3 regions of the Sinobaca sp. TMA16-18 genome follow, and region 3 is predicted to be linked to each of the others. Evidence: predicted binding sites of a transcription regulator. Region 3 holds the regulator's gene; each other region holds the start of a gene.
The links. Region 3 encodes LexA, which represses DNA repair genes until DNA is damaged. Its sites were predicted from a motif close to CGAACATATGTTCG; they were not measured.
Positions count from the first base shown of each region.

Region 1: uvrB (excinuclease ABC subunit UvrB) is a predicted target of LexA. The motif match lies at 1,711-1,724, and genes of this name have one in related genera.
Region 2: AC5W14_RS10510 (sigma-70 RNA polymerase sigma factor region 4 domain-containing protein) is a predicted target of LexA. The motif match lies at 2,735-2,748, and genes of this name have one in related genera.

Region 1 is NZ_JCAKFM010000009.1:58,126-65,312, forward strand. Features, by position in the region: gene AC5W14_RS14570 (S41 family peptidase) at 1-371, shown strand, start outside; gene AC5W14_RS14575 (PDZ domain-containing protein) at 468-1,640, shown strand; gene uvrB (excinuclease ABC subunit UvrB) at 1,822-3,801, shown strand; gene uvrA (excinuclease ABC subunit UvrA) at 3,807-6,692, shown strand; gene AC5W14_RS14590 (DUF4097 family beta strand repeat-containing protein) at 6,798-7,187, shown strand, end outside.
Region 2 is NZ_JCAKFM010000005.1:44,280-51,466, forward strand. Features, by position in the region: gene AC5W14_RS10490 (ABC transporter permease) at 1-18, shown strand, start outside; gene AC5W14_RS10495 (ABC transporter substrate-binding protein) at 18-1,022, shown strand; gene AC5W14_RS10500 (hypothetical protein) at 1,091-1,591, opposite strand; gene AC5W14_RS10505 (helix-turn-helix domain-containing protein) at 1,805-2,050, opposite strand; gene AC5W14_RS10510 (sigma-70 RNA polymerase sigma factor region 4 domain-containing protein) at 2,065-2,634, opposite strand; gene AC5W14_RS10515 (SunI/YnzG family protein) at 2,841-3,170, shown strand; gene AC5W14_RS10520 (EamA family transporter) at 3,192-4,097, opposite strand; gene AC5W14_RS10525 (glycerophosphodiester phosphodiesterase family protein) at 4,128-4,841, opposite strand; gene ftsW (putative lipid II flippase FtsW) at 5,032-6,156, shown strand; gene AC5W14_RS10535 (metal-sensitive transcriptional regulator) at 6,252-6,545, shown strand; gene copZ (copper chaperone CopZ) at 6,613-6,822, shown strand; gene AC5W14_RS10545 (heavy metal translocating P-type ATPase) at 6,889-7,187, shown strand, end outside.
Region 3 is NZ_JCAKFM010000001.1:107,209-114,395, forward strand. Features, by position in the region: gene AC5W14_RS00590 (DUF896 domain-containing protein) at 210-452, opposite strand; gene AC5W14_RS00595 (YneB family resolvase-like protein) at 596-1,249, opposite strand; gene AC5W14_RS00600 (hypothetical protein) at 1,279-1,494, opposite strand; gene lexA (transcriptional repressor LexA) at 1,655-2,284, shown strand; gene AC5W14_RS00610 (hypothetical protein) at 2,413-2,574, shown strand; gene AC5W14_RS00615 (hypothetical protein) at 2,764-2,976, shown strand; gene AC5W14_RS00620 (hypothetical protein) at 3,007-3,252, opposite strand; gene AC5W14_RS00625 (hypothetical protein) at 3,458-3,703, shown strand; gene AC5W14_RS00630 (hypothetical protein) at 3,735-3,905, opposite strand; gene AC5W14_RS00635 (DsrE/DsrF/DrsH-like family protein) at 4,255-4,740, opposite strand; gene AC5W14_RS00640 (sulfurtransferase TusA family protein) at 4,757-4,984, opposite strand; gene AC5W14_RS00645 (MBL fold metallo-hydrolase) at 5,004-6,134, opposite strand; gene AC5W14_RS00650 (sulfurtransferase TusA family protein) at 6,149-6,709, opposite strand; gene AC5W14_RS00655 (sulfite exporter TauE/SafE family protein) at 6,813-7,187, opposite strand, start outside.

The DNA.
Region 1 (7,187 bases), on a different contig from region 3:
GAAACTGGGTGGACGGCGAAGGCGTAGAGCCGACAATCGAAGCCGAACAGCCTGATTACTTTACTTCTGCGGCACTTGATCCGGAGAATCCATTGGAACCCGACCAGGTAGGCGAAGAAATCGAAACCGCCCAGTCGATGCTGCAGGGACTCGGCTATGAGCCGGGCCGCTCCGACGGGTATTTCAATGAGGAAACCGAAGCAGCCGTACAGGCTTTCCAGGAGGAAGAGGATCTGGAAGCAAGCGGCATTATTGATGAGGAGACAGCAGAAGCGCTGAACCAGGCCCTGCTCGAAAATATCCGTGATCCGGAAAACGACGATCAGCTTGAGCGTGCCCTGCAGGAAGCAGCCGAGCAGTCATCTGAATAAACAAACTGCAGGCAGGGCGTGTCCTGCCTGTTCTTTTCTTCATGAATACAGAAGGTTTACCAACTAAGTCAAAGGATAGGAAAGGAAGGTGCTTCATTGGACTGGACAATGTGGTTATGGGAAATAGCGAGGGCCATTGGCTGGTTTTTCGCCAATCCTCTTACATATGTGATTATCGGAGCGGCACTATTGATAGGTTCGAAAAGAGTAAAACAGGAACGGAAAGATTTTAAAACGAGGCTGTACCCACCGCTTTATGATGTGCTTGTTTCTGTCGGGCCGGGCATTCTTTACGGCCTGCTTATATCGGTGCTGATTCTTATTTCAGGGCTTTTCGTGCCATTGGAAGTACTTGTCCTGGCAGGGCTGTTATGGATTCTGTTTATTGTCACAGGTCTCCTGCGCTTTGCCACACCGGCTCACGTGTTTGGACTGAGCCTAATAGCCGCGTATGTGGTTCCGCTTGTCTGGAACCCGTCCAGCGGCTTCTGGGGCGGTGCAGTGTCGTCCCTGGAAGCAGCGGACCTGCGTCCGGTGCTCGTACTGATCGCACTGCTCGTTCTCGGAGAAGGGCTGCTTCTGCTTCGCACAAAGCGCCATCATACTTCTCCATATTTGTTTAAAACCCCGCGCGGAAAATGGCAGGGGGCCCACCGCTTAAAGCGTGTATGGCTGCTTCCTGCATTTATTCTCGTACCGGGAGACGCGCTTCAGGCCGCAGGCTGGTGGCCGTTGTTTCCTATAGAAGGAACCGGGCTGTCGCTGCTGTTGTTTCCGTTTGCTGCAGCCCTCAAGCTGAATATTATCGGAAGCGTTCCCCAGCAGGCGGTCCGCCGTACCGGCGGGAAAGTGCTGCTGTGGGGGTTTGTTCTTGCCGCCGCGGCCGGAGCCGGCTACCTGGTGGATTATCCGGTCTACATTGCCGCTGCAGCGGCGCTTCTCGGAAGAGAGTGGATTACCTGGTCCCAGAAGCGTCTGGAAACATCCAGCCGGCCGATTTATACCGTGCCGGACCGCGGCCTGCGCGTAGCGGGCATCCTTCCTTACTCCCCGGCTGAGAAAATGGATATCAAGCCGGGTGAAATTATTACGAGAGTAAACGGACAGACGGTTACGAATGAAAATGACCTGTATCAGGCAATTCAGCTCAATTCCGCCTACAGCAAAATCGGCGTCGTCGACCTGAATCAGGAGCTGCGCTATACGCAGATTGCCGTTTATGCAAACGAACATTATCTGCTTGGCTTATTGCTTGTAAAACAAGAGTAGGATGCTTATACTTTATAGAACCAGACGAAAAGACCATCTTCCGAAGATGGTCTTTTACGTCTTTAAGAAACGAACGTGCATTCGTTTTTTGCGTTTGGAAACCGCATATATGTGGTATAATAGAGCAGACTAATAGACGGGAAATAAAGAATAATATAGGAATATGGAGGCGGAGCACGCCATGAGCGAAGCATTTGAATTAGTATCCGAATACAAGCCGGAAGGCGATCAGCCGAATGCCATAAAAGCATTAAATGAAGGACTCCGTGAAGGGAAAAAGTATCAGACGCTGCTCGGAGCGACAGGAACGGGAAAGACATTTACCGTGTCGAATGTCGTGCAGGAGATTAAGAAGCCGACTCTGGTTATAGCCCACAACAAAACGCTGGCGGGCCAGCTGTACAGCGAATTCAAAGAACTCTTTCCGAACAACGCGGTGGAGTATTTTGTCAGTTACTATGATTACTATCAGCCGGAAGCCTACATTCCGCAGACCGATATGTTTATTGAAAAAGATGCCAGCATTAATGATGAAATTGATAAGCTCCGCCACTCCGCTACAAGCTCCCTGTTTGAGCGTGAGGATGTAATCGTCGTTGCAAGTGTGTCGTGCATTTACGGACTTGGTTCCCCGGAAGACTACCGGGAGCTTGTGCTGTCGCTACGCAAAGATATGGAAATGGAGCGCAATGAGCTGCTGCGCCGACTCGTCGATATTCAATACGACCGCAACGATATAAACTTTGTACGCGGAACGTTCCGCGTACGCGGCGATGTAGTGGAAATTTTCCCGGCGTCCCGTGATGAACAGTGCATCCGCGTGGAATTTTTCGGGGATGAAATTGACCGTATTACAGAAGTGAATGCACTTACAGGGGAAATCAACGGAGAACGCAGCCACGTCGCGATTTTTCCAGCCTCCCACTTCGTAACAAGAGAAGAAAAGCTTAACAAAGCGATTATCAATATAGAAAAAGAGCTCGAGCAGCAGCTGGCCGTATTCCGGTCCGAAGATAAACTGCTGGAAGCACAGCGGCTCGAACAGCGGACGAGGTACGATATCGAAATGATGCAGGAAATGGGATTCTGTTCCGGAATTGAAAACTACTCCCGTCACCTCACGTTCCGCAACCCGGGAGATTCACCGTATACCCTGCTTGATTTCTTTCCGGACGATTTTCTCATCGTTGTTGATGAGTCCCACGTCACGCTGCCTCAAGTGCGGGGCATGTACAACGGGGACCGGGCGAGAAAAGAAGTGCTCGTCAACCACGGGTTCCGTCTGCCGTCGGCCATGGACAACCGTCCGCTCAAGTTTGACGAATTTCAGGAACGCATTCATCAGGCGCTGTTTATCTCTGCGACTCCTGGAGCGTTCGAAGAAGAACATACGCCGGAAATGATTGAACAGATTATCCGTCCGACCGGTTTAATTGATCCGACAATCGACATCCGTCCGATTGAAGGGCAGATTGATGACCTGATCGGTGAAATCAACGAACGGGCTGCGAGGAATGAGCGCGTCCTGATCACAACGCTCACAAAGAAAATGTCGGAAGACCTGACCGATTATTTAAAAGAAGTCGGGATCCGCGTGAAGTATCTGCATTCCGATATAAAGACGCTGGACCGGATCGATATTGTCCGGCAGCTGCGCATGGGGCACTTTGATGCGCTCGTTGGGATTAACTTATTAAGAGAAGGGCTCGATATTCCGGAAGTATCGCTCGTTACCATTCTCGATGCAGATAAAGAAGGATTCCTGCGTGCCGAGCGTTCATTGATTCAGACGATGGGACGGGCTGCACGAAATGCCAACGGGCACGTCATCATGTACGCCAACCGAATTACGAAATCGATGGATATTGCTATATCCGAAACGAACCGGCGCCGCGAAATACAGCTGGCGTATAACGAAGAGCACGGCATTACGCCGAAAACGATCCAGAAATCCATCCCGGCATTAATTAAGGCGACTATTGTGACCGAAGATGGGGAAGAAGTGGAACAGGTACCAATGCTTTCGAAAATGAACAAAACCGAACGCCGGAAATATGCAGATGAGCTTGAGGCGGAAATGAAGCAGGCAGCAAGAGACCTGCAGTTTGAACGGGCCGCCGAGCTTCGTGACCTCGTTCTTGAATTAAAAGCGGAAGGATAGATAGAATGGCACTGGAAAATTTACAAATAAAAGGCGCACGCTCCCATAATCTAAAGAACGTGGATATTACGATCCCAAGAGATAAATTGATTGTATTTACAGGACTGTCGGGCTCAGGGAAATCCTCCCTGGCTTTTGATACGATATATGCGGAAGGGCAGAGACGTTACGTAGAATCGCTCTCCGCCTATGCCCGCCAGTTTCTCGGGCAGATGGACAAGCCGGACGTGGACTCTATTGAAGGGCTCTCTCCGGCCATTTCCATTGACCAGAAAACAACAAGCAAAAACCCCCGTTCCACCGTAGGAACGGTTACGGAAATTTATGACTACCTGCGGCTGCTGTTTGCCCGTATTGGCCGTCCGGTTTGTCCAAACCACGGGATTGAAATTGCCTCCCAGACTGTTCAGCAGATGGTGGACCGTATGATGGACTATCCGGAACGGACGAAAATGCAGATTCTCTCCCCGCTTATTTCGGGACGCAAAGGCGAGCATGTGAAAGTGCTTGAAGACCTGAAAAAAGAAGGTTATGTGCGTGTTCGTGTGGATGGAGAAATGCGTGAAGTCAGCGATGAGATTAAACTGGAAAAAAATAAAAAGCACAGCATCGAAGCTGTCATTGACCGGGTCGTTATTAAAGCCGATGTGGAAACAAGGCTTGCGGACTCGCTCGAAACGGCCCTTCGTCTCGGAGACGGCCAGGCAAAAATTGATGTCGTTGGGGAAGAAGAACTGTTGTTCAGCCAGCATCATGCCTGCCCGCAATGCGGATTTTCCATCGGCGAGCTGGAGCCGCGCCTGTTTTCCTTTAACAGCCCGTTTGGTGCCTGCCCGTCATGCGACGGCCTTGGAACAAAGCTGGAAGTGGACAGAGAACTGGTAATTCCCGATCCGGATCTGACGTTAAATGAGCATGCGATCGCCGCATGGAAACCGACCAGTTCCCAGTACTATCCACAGCTGCTTGAATCGGTATGCCGCCACTTTGGCATTAAGATGAACGTCCCGGTCAAGAAAATCCCGGAAAAGAAAATGGATATTCTGTTAAACGGAAGCACAGAGGAAAAAATGACGTTCCGGTATGAAAATGACCGGGGCGGGGTAAGAGAGCGCAAAATTTATTTTGAAGGCGTGCTGGAAAACATCAACCGTCGTTATCATGAAACAAGCTCCGACTACATCAGGGAGCAGATGGAACAGTACATGACGAGCAAGCCCTGCCCGACCTGCAAAGGCCACCGCCTCCGTAAAGAAAGTTTGTCGGTGAAAATTAACGATCACCACGTCGGCCAGGTAACCGATATGAGCATAAAGAACGCAATGGAATTTTTCGGCGAATCTCTTCATTTAACAGACAAAGAAAAAGAAATTGCGAACATGATTCTCCGCGAAATTGAAGAACGCCTCGGCTTCTTAAACAACGTCGGGCTTGATTACCTGACGCTGAGCCGTGCAGCGGGCACGCTTTCCGGCGGGGAAGCGCAGCGGATCCGCCTTGCCACCCAGATCGGTTCTTCCTTGATGGGTGTACTTTATATACTCGATGAGCCGTCGATCGGCCTTCATCAGCGCGATAACGACCGCCTGATTGCCACCCTGCAGCGCATGAGGGATCTTGGCAATACGTTAATTGTTGTCGAGCATGACGAAGACACGATGCTTGCCGCTGATCATATCGTTGATATCGGTCCGGGGGCAGGCATGCACGGCGGTTATATTATTTCGGAAGGCACGCCGGAAGAAATTATGGCAGACGAGAACTCCCTGACCGGACAGTATTTATCCGGTGCACGATTTATTCCGCTGCCGGCTGAACGCCGGAAGCCGCAGGACCGCTGGCTGAAAATTAAAGGCGCCTCCGAAAACAATCTAAAGCGGGTAAATGCTGACTTTCCGCTGGGGCTGTTTACCGCTATTACAGGCGTTTCCGGTTCCGGGAAAAGTACGCTGATTAATGATATCCTCTACAAATCGGTGGCTCAGAAGCTTTACAAAAGCAAGCACAAGCCGGGTGCCCATAAATCGGTGGAAGGACTCGACCAGCTGGAAAAAGTAATCGATATTGACCAGTCTCCGATCGGCCGTACCCCGCGTTCCAATCCGGCCACGTACACCGGTGTGTTTGATGATATCCGCGACGTATTTTCGATGACGAACGAAGCAAAGCTGCGCGGCTACAAAAAAGGACGCTTCAGCTTTAACGTGAAGGGAGGCCGTTGTGAAGCCTGCCGCGGCGACGGAATTATCAAAATTGAAATGCATTTCCTCCCCGACGTGTACGTGTCCTGCGAAGAATGCGAAGGCAGACGGTACAACCGGGAAACGCTTGATATTAAGTACAAAGGAAAAAACATTGCCGATGTGCTGGAGATGACGGTGGAAGAAGCCGTGGACTTCTTTGAAAACATTCCCAAAATTAAACGAAAGATCCAAACGTTATATGACGTCGGATTGGGGTATATAAAACTAGGGCAGCAGGCGACGACGCTCTCCGGCGGAGAAGCACAGCGTGTGAAACTTGCGTCCCAGCTTCATAAACGATCCACCGGCAAATCGCTCTACATTCTTGACGAACCGACTACCGGGCTGCACGTGGACGATATCGACCGCCTGCTGAAAGTACTGCAGCGTCTCGTAGACAACGGCGATACCGTCCTGGTTATTGAACACAATCTGGACGTTATTAAAACGGTGGATTATATTGTGGACCTCGGCCCGGAAGGCGGAGACAACGGCGGTATGATCGTCGCAAAAGGAACGCCGGAAAAAATAGCCAAAGTAGAGGAATCCTACACCGGCTATTATTTAAAACCGATTCTCGAACGGGAAGAAGAACGAATGAAAACCCGCCGTCTCCAGGCGGACCGGGTCGCAGAAACTTCTTCCTGAGTACCATCTTATTAAGATGAAACGTCCCTGCAGGTCTTTCGTAAATAAAGAATACAAGCCGTAAAGCTTCATTAATGAAAAGATACCTGAAAGGAAGGGTACAGCATGGAAGAAGAACGCAGACAAATATTACGCATGATTGAAGAGGGCAAGATTTCAGCAGAAGAAGGGGTCCGCCTTTTAGAAGCATTGTCCGCTGATAAAGGCAGCTCCTCCCGTTCCGGCAGAAAAAACGGCTCCACGCGGTTTAACCAGCGTTCCTCTGCCGGTTCCGGCTCTGATCCATTCAATATTTTCCGCGAGGCGGCCGGACGTGCGTTTCAGCGCAGAGACCGTCAGCCGCCATTCGACAGAGAGAAAAAAATGTTCCAGGAATGGTCGGACCAGGCAAGTTCCTTTGTAGATACAGCCGTTAAAAAAGTAAGGGAAATGGACCTTGATTTTAACTTTGGTCCTTATACAGAAGTAAGCCATACGTTTGAGCTGCAGCATCTA
Region 2 (7,187 bases), on a different contig from region 3:
AAGGGAGGAAGAAGATAATGAAAAGGTGGATTAAACAGGTGGGGCTGCTTGCTGCAGGAGCATTTGTGCTGGCAGGATGCGGGAGTGAAAATGAACAGCAGGCAGAGAATGAAGAGCTGCAGGAAGTCGACATTATGCTGGATTGGTATCCTAATGCCGTACACAGCTACTTGTACACCGCGCAGGAAAACGGATACTTCGAGGAAGCAGGCCTGGACGTAAATATTATGTTCCCCACCAATCCAACGGATCCTTTGAACCTGGCGGCTGCAGGAGAAGTGGACTTTGGCATTACCTATCAGCCGGATGTTATTACAGCGCGGACTGAAGGAATCCCTGTAGTAAGCGTGGCGGCGATTGTGAGGTCTCCTCTTAATCACGTTGTGTACAAAGCAGACTCCGACATAGAACGACCAAGAGATTTAGAAGGCCGGACAGTTGGATACCCCGGGATACCGGTCAATGAACCAATTGTAGAAACGATGGTGGAAAATGATGGCGGTCAGTTTGAAGAAGTTGATCTGGTGGATATTGGTTTTGAGCTGCAGTCCTCTTTAGTAAGCGACCGGGCCGATGCGGTAAGCGGCGCATACATTAACCATGAAGTACCGGTGCTGGAACACGCCGGCACTTCCGTAGAATACTTTGATCCGGTGGATTACGGTGTGCCGCCTTTTTACGAGCTCGTTCTCGTTACAAACGAAGAAAAACTGGCGGAAGAGGAAGAAAAAATTAACGCGTTCTGGACCGCGGCGGAAAAAGGATACACATATATGAAAGACCATCCGGAAGAAAGCCTGGACAGTCTGTTTGAGAATGAAGATCAGGAAAATTTTCCGCTTGAACGGGAAGTGGAAGAAGAAAGTCTGGATGTTTTAATGGAGAAAATGGAAACGGAAGAAGAAGCCTTTGGCAGCCAGGACCGGGAATCCTGGGAGGAAACGATCAGCTGGCTTGTAGAAATGGATTACATTTCCGAGACACCGGACACAGAGGACATATTTGTAAATATAGCAGAATAAACAAACCGCTTCGGGCTCTCTTGGAGTCCGAAGCGGTTTTGGTTTATCTTCTGAAGCTGGTACCCGTTCTACATGATAAGGTAGTCCAGGTTCACATCTATCGTTTCCTCTAGTTGGTCGATACCATGCTTGTCCTTAACGGAACCGTTGTAAATAAGCTGAATGGAATCAGCGTTATCAGGAAGTTCCACTTTATAATAGGTGGAGTTCATTGTTTTCTGGCCGGGTTTTAATACTTCTTCATCTGTAGAAGATTCTCCACGTTTTTCTTCCATAGAAACCGCCTCATCGAGGTGATTGCCATCTTCATCAAGAACACGTATCTCTACGAACTGGTCATCATGATAACAGGTGATTTCCTCGCTGTTCGGGTTTTCGATGTAGGGGTGAATATAAACAATAGATTCTTCGGGATTTGTGTATTTAACGCCAACTTCTACACGTTCGGTCAACTGCTGGTACTGATGGCTGAAGGTAGGAGTAACAAAATAATATGTTGCCCATCCCAATGTAAGAACAATAACAAATGGAATGCCCCACTTCATCCATGTAAAACGATTTTTCACCATAATCCCCCTTTAATCGATACCCGTCTGCTGCTGTTTAAAATGTCAGGTTTGTTGTCATTTATTAGTATAAGCCGAACGGACACCGAATGAGAAGGGGATTTGCAAAGCGTTATATAGTCTTAAAGACCCTGTCATCATATTGAAATGTAAGACATATAATAGGTCCTATTCCGTATAAAAAAGGAAATAGTGATAAAAGAAACGCTTTTGCTGTTATTTTTGATTATGCTCAAGTGTGCTGACAAATTCGAAAAACCCGGGCGTCCGGCCCGGTTCAAAGCGGTGGACACATTCCATGCACTTTAATCGGAGGTCCTGGCGCAGGTCTTCCCGGTTCTGCGGTTTGGTCTGCGACAATGATTTCTGAATAAAAGGCTCAAATTTCTGCAGGAAGTCATACATGGCCTCCCGGTCCTGCTGTTTGGCTTTTTCTGCTAATACATACAGAGATGCTGTCATAGTATCTCGCTCCTTTAATGGGTGGTCGCTGTAATATAAGCGTAAAGTTTGGCAAGTCCCTGATGCCTGGAGCGGTAAATAGCCTGAGGCGTCACATTAGTAAGATAGGAAAGATCAATATCCCTCATCTGCTCTGCGTAGCTCTTTTGTAATATCCACTGTTGATGCGGGGTTAATGCCTGGTAGGCGGCATACAGCTTTCGGTTTTCGAGCTCTTCGGCAAGAACATGCGGAGACAGAGGAGGCTCCCATACCGGCTCTTCCCACGTATCACTGTCTACAATCAGCGGCTGCAGGGTTTCTATTTTCCGCTGTTTCTTATCGAATTGCACCGCATGCCAGTGAAGAGACTTTAAAATATACGCTGTTAATTTCTTTTCCTCCCGATACTGCCTGAACGCCTCATCCAGTGCTTTCTGATACGTTTCATCTGTATAACAGACCGCCTCTGCAAACAGGTTGGAGTGAAGAGAGTCGGCCAGAAACTGGCGGAGGGCAGGAGAAGAGAGCGCTTGTTTATGCGTGTGAATATAGTAATCAAGCCGAGGGCATTTTCCCAGAAGATGTGATAAATAATAAGCCACGATGTTCCCTCCTTTCTGTTCTTCCATATCAAAATTAGGGTGAGGCATATGCTTCTATATGAACAAAAGGTAAATACAGCAAAAAAAACAAACCATTTTACGAACATTTGTTCTTATTTTATAGGCAGGATAAAAGAATTGCAAAGTGTATTCGATATTTTGTTAGAATAGACCCTGACGGAAAAAATAGAAAAGAGGGACTGTAAATGAAAATGGCTGCTGGAATTCTTCTGCTGCTCATTATTGCAGTAGTGTATGTATATTTTGTCCGGACGCGTGCCAAAATCAGGGAGAACACCTTATATATTAAGCATTCTCTGCAGACACTGACGCTTCCGATTGACCAGATGAAACAGATTGAAGTATCACAGGGGCCGTCTGCTCTGGAGCACGACGAAGCGAATCGTGTCGGCTCGCCCTATGCGGAAAAAAAGAGGTTGATTGTCATTATGCAAGATAACACGATGCACGTGATTGCCTTAAAAAAAGCCGTACAGACCGCAGAAATACTGCGGAGAAAAAGCCAGCTCTCCTAATCAAAGGAAAGCTGGCTTTTCTTATGGACTGTCCGGCAGAAGCGCGGTTTTTGATTTTTTGGTTTCGGCGACGAGCAGAACAGAAGATAGCACGAGCAGCACGCCGAGCGTCTGCCACCCATCGAGCCGGTCGCCAAACACAGCGACCCCAATAATAATAGCGACTACGGGTTCGACCGTAGATAGGATCGAAGCCCGGCTTGATTCAATATGGGTGAGGCCGAGCGTGTAAAGAATATAAGCGAGCACCGTCGGCACAATGGCAAGACCAAAGGCAAACAGCAGTACCTGCGGCTGGAACAGCAGGCTGCTTTTGGCAAACAGGCCCCCGGCTGGAATCATCAGCAGGCTGGCACAGATAAACGAATAAGCCGTAATCGTGATGGAATGATACGTCCGGCTTACATATTTTCCGAAAATGCTATAAAGAGCATAGAAAAAGCCGGAAGCAATGCCGGCTGCAATGGCAAGGGTGGTTACAGACGTCTGAAAACCCGGGAGCAGCCCGACAGCAAAGGCGCATCCGGTAATCGTAAAGCCCAGCGCCAGCAGTTTTCTCGGGGTAAGCCACTCTTTAAACAACAGTCTCGATAAAATCGTCACAAAGAGAGGGCCGGTATAGAGAAGCACGACGGCAAGAGATAAAGAAGCCTCCTGGATGACTAAAAAGTAGCAGTAATTAAAAAACACAATACTTACTATTCCGGTCCCCATGAAAAAGGGAAAGTCTTTCCCTTTTATTTTCAAGTACCCCGGAAATTTAATGGCCAGTATAAATACAATAAATACGGCGGAAAAAACAGCCCGGATGGCTACGGTTTCCCAGGGAGTAAAGCCCGCCTGATACAAATATTCAACGAATAGGCCAATAGTCCCCCAAAGAGAAGCGCCTAAAAGAGTAAGAAGATAAGCTTTGCTGCGAGTCATAGAGGCACCACCTGTATTATCGGTATTATTTTAGTGGGAAAGCGTAATCGGCAGAATACCGTGATCGGTCATAATGCCATCTACCTGCAGATTTACAAGCCGCTGCAGAGCTTTTTCATCATTTACGGTAAACACGCGCACCGTAATACCCTGTTCCATCAGTTCGACTATTTCTTTATCGGAAATGGTCTGGCGTTTTACATGAAGCGAAAAGACGTCGGCCTGCTGCAGATAGCGGAGAGGTTTATAGAGACCGGAAGAAACGAGCAGTGCCTTCTCCGGCTCTTCCCATTCTTCATGCAGCGAAACAACCGAAGGATGATGAAAGCTTGAAATGATGACCCGGGAAGCGGGCAGCGCGGGTTCAACAATCGTCTTTACTGCCCGTATAAGATCCGGCATCGTTTTTAAAGGGCCCTTTAGTTCAATATTAACAATCAAGTTGTTCCCGGCAAGCCAGTCTATAACTTCTTCTAAAAGAGGGATGGCCTCATACGTGCTGCTGAACCAGGAGCCGGCATCTAGATTTTTTAAATCCTCCCACGTTTTGCTGCGGATGGAACCGCGGCCGTTGGTTGTACGATTCACGCTTAAATCATGCATAACGATAACCCGGTTGTCCCGGGTAAGCTGGACATCGAGCTCAATACCGTCCGCGCCTCTTTCTTCTGCCAGGCGGAAAGCGGCCATTGTATTTTCAGGTTTTATGATTGAAACACCGCGGTGGGCAAACCATTTTGTCATAGTATCCTCCAATTGCAATTGTCTGGTTTAATTTTCATTAAATAGTGCTATTTCTCTTTATTTCTTTATAGGAATAACAGAAACTGCTTGAAACAGCTTCTGCTTTCTAGTAGCTTTACACCTAAAGGGCATGGGAAAAGCGGCCTGCGGACACGTGAATGATCGTTTGAAAAGGGGTAATAGTGTTTATATGAAAACAAAATGGAGTTTCTACGATTGGCCTCTTATAGGTGTCTCTTTTATATTAGCAGTATTTGGATTAATAATGGTGTACAGTGCCAGTTTTCCACTTGGTATTGATCTATTTGATAATCCTCTTCATTTCTTTGGCAGACAGTTAATCTGGTTTGTTCTGGGTACCATGGTATTTATTTTTGTTATGCATTTTCCTTATACATACTACCAAAAATTAACGCCCTTTATTATAGGAATCTGCATACTGATGCTGCTGGCGGTAATCGCTGTAGGCATAGAAGTCAACGGGTCACAACGCTGGCTGGCACTTGGGCCTGTTCAGATTCAACCGTCTGAATTTGTGAAACTGGCGGTTATTATTTATTTAGCGCATGTATATTCCAGAAAACAGCATTATATCACAAGCTTTATCCGCGGCGTACTTCCGCCTCTTGTAGTGGTCGTTTTTATTTTTGCATTGATTATGCTGCAGCCGGACCTTGGAACCGCGATGATGATTCTATTAATTGGCGGAACAATCGTATTCTTATCAGGGGCACGCTGGCAGCACCTCGGTGTGCTGGGCGGCCTTGCAGCCGGAGTTGTTACACTTCTTGCCGTACAGGAGCCTTACCGGATGCAGAGACTGGTCGCTTTTCGTGATCCATTTGAATGGGAAGCAGAAGGAAGCGGGCATCAGCTGATTCAATCCTATATTGCGATGGCTAATGGAGGTGTCACCGGAACGGGTTTGGGACAGGGTGTGCAGAAAATGCATTATCTACCAGAGCCTCATACAGACTTTATTTTTGCCGTCATTGCAGAAGAACTTGGGTTTCTTGGTTTACTGTTTGTGGTTCTCTGCTTTGCCGTTATTGCCTGGAGAGGGTTTTTAATCGGAAGAAAGAGCACAACAACTTTTGGAAAGCTGCTTTCGTTTGGCATTGTGTTTTTCCTGTTGATGCAGGCATTATTTAATCTCGCAGCAGCCACCGGTCTGATGCCGATTACAGGAATCACACTTCCGATGGTGAGTTACGGTGGATCATCCCTGCTTGTTTCCATGCTGTGCCTTGGAATATTGGCGAACGTAGCCAGAATGAACAAAAAAGCAGCTTATCAAACAGAAGCTTCGGCTTAAATAAACAGAAACGGAATTATTTCTCTAGGAAATAATTCCGTTTTTTGTTACACTAAAATAAATACAGGGTATATGTATAAAAAGGGGGCTTTGGTATGGAAAAAGAAATGAGCGTTAAAGGAACCGTCCAGCCAAATAAACAACAGCTTCTCAACCGACTGAAGCGTATTGAAGGCCAGGTGAGGGGCGTACATCAGATGGTGGAAAACGACCGCTACTGCGTAGATATTCTCAACCAGATTGCAGCTATTCAATCCGCAGCCAATAAAGTGTCGCTTGCTTTGCTCGAAGATCATACGAACCACTGCGTGTCGAGCGCGGTTAAGCAGGGCGATGGCGAAGAATCCATTCAGGAACTGATGAGTGTAATGGGGAAAATGCTGAAATAAAGCTTTCAATATACCTATATAGGGTATATAATGAAAACATCAGTATAACAACAAGGGAGGAATTTATATGGCTTTGGAAACATTAAACGTAAAAGGAATGTCCTGTGAACACTGTGTGAAAGCGGTGAAATCAGGAGTAGGAGAGCTTTCCGGTGTGTCATCTGTGGACGTGGATCTAAAAAAAGGAACGGTTTCTGTTGACTACGATGAAACGAAAACGGAGCACAAGGACATCGTAGAAGCTATTGATGATCAAGGATATGACGTCGTTTCATAAGCAGGGGATTCCTGCTTATATTTTTCAATTTTATATACCCATACAGGGTATAAAGGGGGCTTTGAAATGGCCAGCGAAAAAAAAGTTACATTTGATATATCCGGTATGACCTGCGCGGCCTGTGCCTCGCGAATTGAAAAAGGAGTAGGGAAACTTTCCGGGGTGCAGGAAGCCCAGGTGAACCTTGCGATGGAGCGCTCCACGATTACCTATGATGCTGACAGCGTGTCTGAAAAAGAAATGGCAGATAAAATAGAGTCACTCGGTTATCACGTGGAGCAGGAGAAAACAGAATTTGATGTACTGGGCATGACCTGTGCCGCCTGCTCGGCCAGAGTGGAAAAGAAGCTGAACAAGCTGCCCGG
Region 3 (7,187 bases):
CTAAATCGTGCCGGCTTTCTTTTGACAGGCCGGATCTACCATCTCCGCTGTTTCTAATTCCTTTTGTTTAACGGAGTTGTAACCACGTTAAAAAGACCATCCTCTATTGTTTTAACGAAAATGGTCTTCCGGATTCCGCTCTTCGGGCAGCGGCTCATATACGAATATAATATCATTACGCCAGATGAAGAATATATTTGTGTGCCACGCTATCTGGAGCGGTACACTTTACGTTCTTTCTTTGATCGGTCCAGCTTATCGGGGGTAACGTCAGCGCCTTCAGGATCCACTACTTTAACCGAATGAAGCTGGTCTTTAAATGACGAACGGAAACTCTGCAGGTATTCTTCTCTCAGTTCGTGCTGTTCTATGCTCTCAGACTCCGTCAGGCCGGTTGTCTTCGCGCGCTGGGACAGCTCATTAATGCGTGCAATTTTGTCTTGGGATAACATGATATTCCCCCCTTTTATGTTCGTTTCCATGAATATCCTTCTATATTAATGGTACTTATATACCCGCTTTTATGCAAACGGAACCATCTTTGTTCTGGAGGGATAGGAAGGTATAGGGCCTCATCAAAGGCGCTCAGCCTTCACTACGACTGTTCATCTTCTTTTTTCATATGCTCCCGGTAGCGCCGGTGCACCGTGGCTTTAGATACATCGTATCCGAGTCCGCGCAGGGTCGCGGCAATATCATAAAAGGGAAGGTCCCGCTGACGGAGCCTGATGATCTCTTCTATCGGCACTTCTTTTTTTACACGCTCTCCCTGGCCCCGGTTTTTTAAATTCTTATCGGGGCGGTAGCCATTTTCTACTGCCCGCTTCATTCCGCGCTTGATCTTAAAATTATGCAGCCTGCGCTGATGCTCCTCCACGATGGAGAGTATATCAATCAGCATACTGTCTGACTCAGATAATTCAAGCACGCCGTTTTCCCGGACTGAATAAATTGTTACTCCACTTTTGTGGAGGGCGTGAAGGACCGCTACTTTTGCATGGCCTCTTCCAAGTCTCGTATCATCCTGCACGCACAAAATAGAAGCCTTTCCTGACGAAAAGTCTTCAAGCATCTCCAGCAGCCCTTCTCTTTCCATAGAATAGCCGCTCTGTTCTTCTTTGATTGTTTTATAAATAGGCAGATTGTTTCTCTTGGCAAGAGATGTCAATTCCTCCACCTGCCGCTCCAGAGAAGTCTGCTGTTCTTTCTTTTCGGTACTCACCCTGCAGTAGATAATGCACTTCTCCATCGTCCCACTTCACCTTCTGATTACTTTCATTAGTCCAGGGTATAATTCACCCATTGATAGGCGGTTAATTCCTGTTCGATCTGAAGCTCTTCTGCTTCCTCCGTTATATCGTCTTCATAAACAAAACCTGCTTCTGCATCTGGTGCATTAATCTGGACGGCTATAATTAGAAATAAAATTGATGCTGCAAATAGTAATAATATCATCCATTCCTGCATCGTTACATTCGTTATTTTTGAAATCATTGTAATTCCCCCGTTTTTAAGAATGTGCGTTCCCTTTTTTAAAAGTATAATAAGAACTTCTGTTCCCGTCAAGTAAAATTAGAACGGATGTTTGCATGTTCGTATTATTCATGATACAATTTTTTAAAATAACATTACACGCACAGGAGGTGCCGGGACTTTGACTAAATTATCAAAACGACAAGAACAAATACTTGACTATATAAAAGGGGAAGTACGTCTAAAAGGCTATCCCCCGTCTGTCCGGGAAATCGGAGAAGCTGTGGGACTCGCTTCCAGTTCTACCGTGCACGGACATTTATCCAGGCTTGAAAGCAAAGGTTTTATTCGACGCGATCCTACTAAACCAAGAGCAATAGAGGTGCTGTCTTTTGAAGATGCACCGCCTGAAATATCCGAAAGCTCTGCTGTGTACGTTCCGATGCTCGGTAAAGTTACAGCCGGTGAACCCATTACAGCTATCGAAAACATAGAGGAATACATTCCTCTTCCGGAACGTATGGTGGCAAATGAACATGAGAATGTTTTTGTCCTTACTATTCAGGGGGAAAGTATGATTGAAGCCGGTATTTACGATAAAGACCTGGTTATTGTCAGACAGCAGCAGACAGCAAACAACGGAGACATTATTGTAGCAATGACCGAAGAGCTCGAAGCGACCGTAAAGCGTTTTTACAGGGAGAGCGGTTATATCCGCCTGCAGCCTGAAAATGCAGCCATGGACCCTATTATTCTTGATGACTGTACTGTTCTTGGTAAAGTCATCGGCGTTTTCCGCACCATTCATTAACGAATAGAAAACGGCTTTCTTCATTATTGAAGAAAGCCGTTTTTTCATTGAGAGGTTTTGAAAAAACCTGTTGTGGTATACAAATATATAATTAAATACAGCTATGATCATGGAAAGGAGATAAGCCATTGCTCTATATTAAATGCCATTCATGCGGCAAAGAAACAAAAGCAGAGGTGCAGATGCCGGCTTCTGATCTAAGCGATGCTGCTATTGATCAGGAATACCAGAATTGCCCTCAGTGCGGCAGTCCTATTAAGCTGCTTGCCGATGATATATACGAAAAATAGAATGCCCACTGGGTATTCTATTTTTATTTGCTTCTTTTTTTCTATTGTTCACCAGTTAGTCATTTTTTTCGCTGTTTTGTCACTTTTTAGACATTGATTTCACGTCTCTAATGCGGTTTAATAGGAATAAGGCAAACAACGCTCACTATTTCACAAGAGCGGAATCTATACTAATCAGGAGATGTTGAAATGGCTGCATCTAATATAATGGAACGTGTATTTAACAGTACATTATTTATCGGCGTAATTTCCGCTGTGCTTGCTAACTTAATTTTGATCGATATTCTCCATTTTCAGGAGACTCTCGCTCTTACTATACTGGTTCTGGTGTTCATTTTTCTTCTTGTATTTACCGCAGTAAAATCTATCTTTTTTCTATTTCTTGATGTCGTAAGGCATTAAAAAAGCGTCCCCTGCAGGGAACGCTTTTTTTTATTCTTCTGGTTCTGGTTCTTTTACCGGCTTGGTGTCTTCTCTTAAGTTAAACCCGGTTAATTCTTCATAAGAAGTGGTGCGATAGGTTTCATAATGCTTTTCTACTTCTTTATCAACATCTTTTTGAGAAAGTACATTATGACGTAGAATAAGATCCCATAAAATTTTGTTTCTTGCCTGCTCGATAGAAAGCTGACTCGCTAAATCCATAATCATATCTTCTGTATTTCTTCCACTTACCATATTCGTTCCATCCCCTTTCCGTATGCCATTATCCTACAGTATACCGTATCCTTCAAGGGAGAGTCCTTGTCCCTTGTATTCCATCTTAAAATTGTGCGCTTTCTGCCTGGAGGTGCTTCAAATCGGTTCTTCCTGCTTCATCGTTTTGATATCCCGGGAACCGGGAAGAGAACAAAGAGACCATTTAAACAAAGGAGAGATACATGTGGATATTATTAAAAAGTTTGTTGACCATCATATGGACAAATATAAAGAAGGAAATACGTTTGAAGCCGATGACGCTTTTCGACGGGACCAAAAGGAAGTTGCTGATTCATTGGGCCTTAACCTGCAGGACCCGGCGGATGAACGATTATTCCGGTCATTTGAGAGTATGGTAAAAGATTACGCTAACGGCACTAACTCGTACGATGAAATTGAGCATAAAGCAGTTGAAATCCAAAAAAAATAATCATCTAAAGCTCTCACGCTTGAGAGCTTTTTTATTTTGTTACTTTTGTAACGACGGTATAATGCTCATCTGTATGCTTTATAACCTGCTGAATCTCCGCATGCTGGAATTCTTCGGCATACTCCAACATTAACTTTTCTATTTCGACTGGAAGAAACCCCGCATCTTTTAAAAAAAGATCATGGTATAACTCTTCTGTCATATTATCTCCCCGCTTTCTTGTTTTCTTCTTCTATTATAAAAGATTTTTTCTTCATATTCGCGGTTTTAAACCGATACATAGAAAAAGCTAATAAAATGCAACCTTTTTTAGGAAATATCGACTATAATAAAGTAAACTATTTACCATAATTATGAATATATAGATACAGGAGGACTAACGTGAAAAAATTTATAGTAGGAATTGCTATAGCCGGTATTATGGGCGCTGTCACTTCCTGCGGCATCGCCTGACAGCTGCCGGGTTTCCTGTCGTTCAGTCCGTATCCACCCTACATATTAGAAAGAGCCTGTTCCCTTAGGGGCACAGGCTCTTTTCTGCAGTATACGTATTAAATAAACAGGTTAATGTTGGACTCTTCTGCTTCTGCCAGGTAAGTAGCGACACCGGCGTAATCCAGTCCATCAATCAATTCTTCTTCTTTGAGTCCCATGACGTCCATAGACATTGTGCAGGCCACCATTTTTACATCCAGGTCCTGGGCCATTTCAATCATCTCTTTCAAAGAAGACACATTATGATTTTTCATCATTTTTTTCATCATTTTCGGTCCCATACCGCCAAAATTCATTTTCGACATAGCCAGTTTTTCCGGACCGCGCGGCATCATTTTTCCGAACATTTTTTCCATCATCGATTTATCACTGCCGCTGATGACGTTATCTTTCCGAAGCACGTTCAATCCCCAGAAAGTGAAAAACATCGTTACGTTCTTTCCCATTGCTGCAGCGCCTGTAGCGATAATAAAGCTGGCAATTGCTTTATCCAGGTCTCCATCAAATACGACCATTGTTGTTCCGTTTTTTGTTTCTTCCATTTTTTTATTCTCTCCTCTATCCTTTTTTGATCCAGAATGTAAATTCATTGTTTTCTTCTGCCTGCTCCAGTAACTCGTGGCCCGATGATTTGGTCCACGCCGGCAGATCTGCTTTGGCTCCCTTATCTGTTGAAACGATTTCCAGCACATCCCCTGTCTGCAGGGTATCCATTGCTTTTTTTGCTTTTACAACCGGCATTGGACATGCCAAGCCTTTGGCGTCTACAGTTTTAGTTGCATTCATAATAAACTCTCCTTCTAATTTATGATACCGCGCAGCGGTTCGGCCCAATTTCCATTTCTGTCTGGTCTTTCGGCTCCGGCTGTACTTTTCCCATGTTTGTCTGACGAATCTCCTCGTAGGCATTTGGCTGCGGAGGAAGGTTTTCGGTTACCATTTTGCGGAAGGCGGTCTCATCTGTCACCTGCAGTCCGGTATTCTCTTTGAACAGCACATGCAGCTGTTCCATTACTCTTCCGTGATCATCCATCTCTTCTTTTTTTGAAAAGTGGGCTGGCAGTACCCAAAGATCATCCTTTAATGTCTGATACGTTTCATAAAGTGATTTTCTCAGGTCTCCTACCCAGTCCTCTGCTTTTCCGGCAAGATCCGGACGGCCGATGGAATCTATGAATAAAATATCTCCTGTAAGCAGGTACTGATTATCAATAATCAAAGAGGTGCTGCCAATGGTATGGCCGGGGGAATACAGGGCTTGTACCGCTACCTCTGTTTTTCCTGCACGCAGCACATCGTTATTGTGCAGAGGCTGGTAGGAAAACGTTACTTCTCCAGCATCCGCTTCCGGGAGGTAATACACCGCTCCCGTTTGTTCCGCCAGCAGCCTGCCGCCGGAAATATGATCGGCATGCAGATGGGTGTCTACAGCATATTTAAGAACCGCATTTTTTTCTTTCAGGAAATTAGTGTATACATCAGTTAGACGCACAGGATCAATAATCACAGCTTCTCCTCCGGAAACTACCATGTAGGACAGGCAGCCTTTTCCAATCCGTACGAACTGATACAACTCGCCGCCGTCAGATAGATCGCCGACTTTAACCGGCTCCAGATGTTCACTCCACGTTTTCATTCCGCCCTCCAGGTAATACACTTCCCGGTCTGCAGCTTCCACCAGCTGCTCAGCCACAAATTTAGAGGAGCCTTCTTTTGCGCAGACAACAATAACTGGTTTGTCCTCGGGTATCTGTGGAAGAATGGATTCAACTCCTTCCAGAAGGTCAAAATAAGGAGTATTCACTATTTCTACGTTTTTCCCTTCTACTTTCCAATCTTTAAACGCATCTTCGTTGCGAACATCTAAAATAAATATATCTTTTTTATTTATTACTATTTCTGCCAGTTCAGCAGCAGTCATTGCTTTCATAGCCATGCCTTTTTCCTCCTCTATTTATCTTCGGTCGGGCCATTCCAGCCGCTCATTCCCGGTTTTACGTTTTGTACTTTAGTAAATCCTTTTTCTTCCAGGGTATATGCTGCCATGCTGCTTCTATTACCGGTTCGGCACACAACATATATTTCATGCGAATGATTCAATTCGCCGGTTCTTTGTTCCAGTTCTCCCAATGGTATCGAAACCGCTCTTGGGATATGAGCAAATGAATACTCTGCCGGCTCTCTAACGTCCAGTACTGTAATATTGTCATTGTTTAGTGCTTCCTCGAGTTTTTCATTAGTTGCTTCGTTCGGATAAGGCTTGGTTTCTTTCACTTCAGCAGGATTGGCTTTTCTAACATAATGCAAAAGTACCTTTCCCTCTTCTTTGGATCCGATATATTCATGACCTGTCGTTTTAGCCCAGCCTTTCATATCGGCTAAAGAGCCACGGTCTGTAGCCTGAACTTCCATTACTTCACCTGCATTAATCGTATCCATCGCTTTTTTTGTTTTTACAATCGGCATGGGACAAGCGAGCCCTTTTGCATCTACTACTAAATTTACTTTCATTACATTTCCTCCTCTTATACTCTACGGGGTATTATTTATCCCAAAAAAATAAACCTATACCTGTATGGGTATATTACCAATAAAAAAATAAGTTGTCAACCTACTATAAAATATCCATCCAGATTTTAATCGCTGTTGCCAAAATGAGTAAAGCAAGGATCCATTGAAGAATCTTCGTGTTCATACGCTTTCCAACCATTACTCCAAGAGGTGCAGCAATTAAACTTGCAGCTACCATCACAGCGGCCGGACCCATTAGCACCTGATCAGTGGCAATTTTTCCGACGGTCGCACCGATGGAGGATATAAATGTAATCGCCAGAGACGTTGCTATCGTCATTCGCGTTGGAATCTTCAGTACAACGAGAAGGATAGGAACCAGAATAAACGCTCCGGCTGCACCGACAATCCCTGCTCCTATCCCAACCAGAAAAGCAGAACCTGCAGCGACCGGCTTATTAAACGTTACCAGGTCATT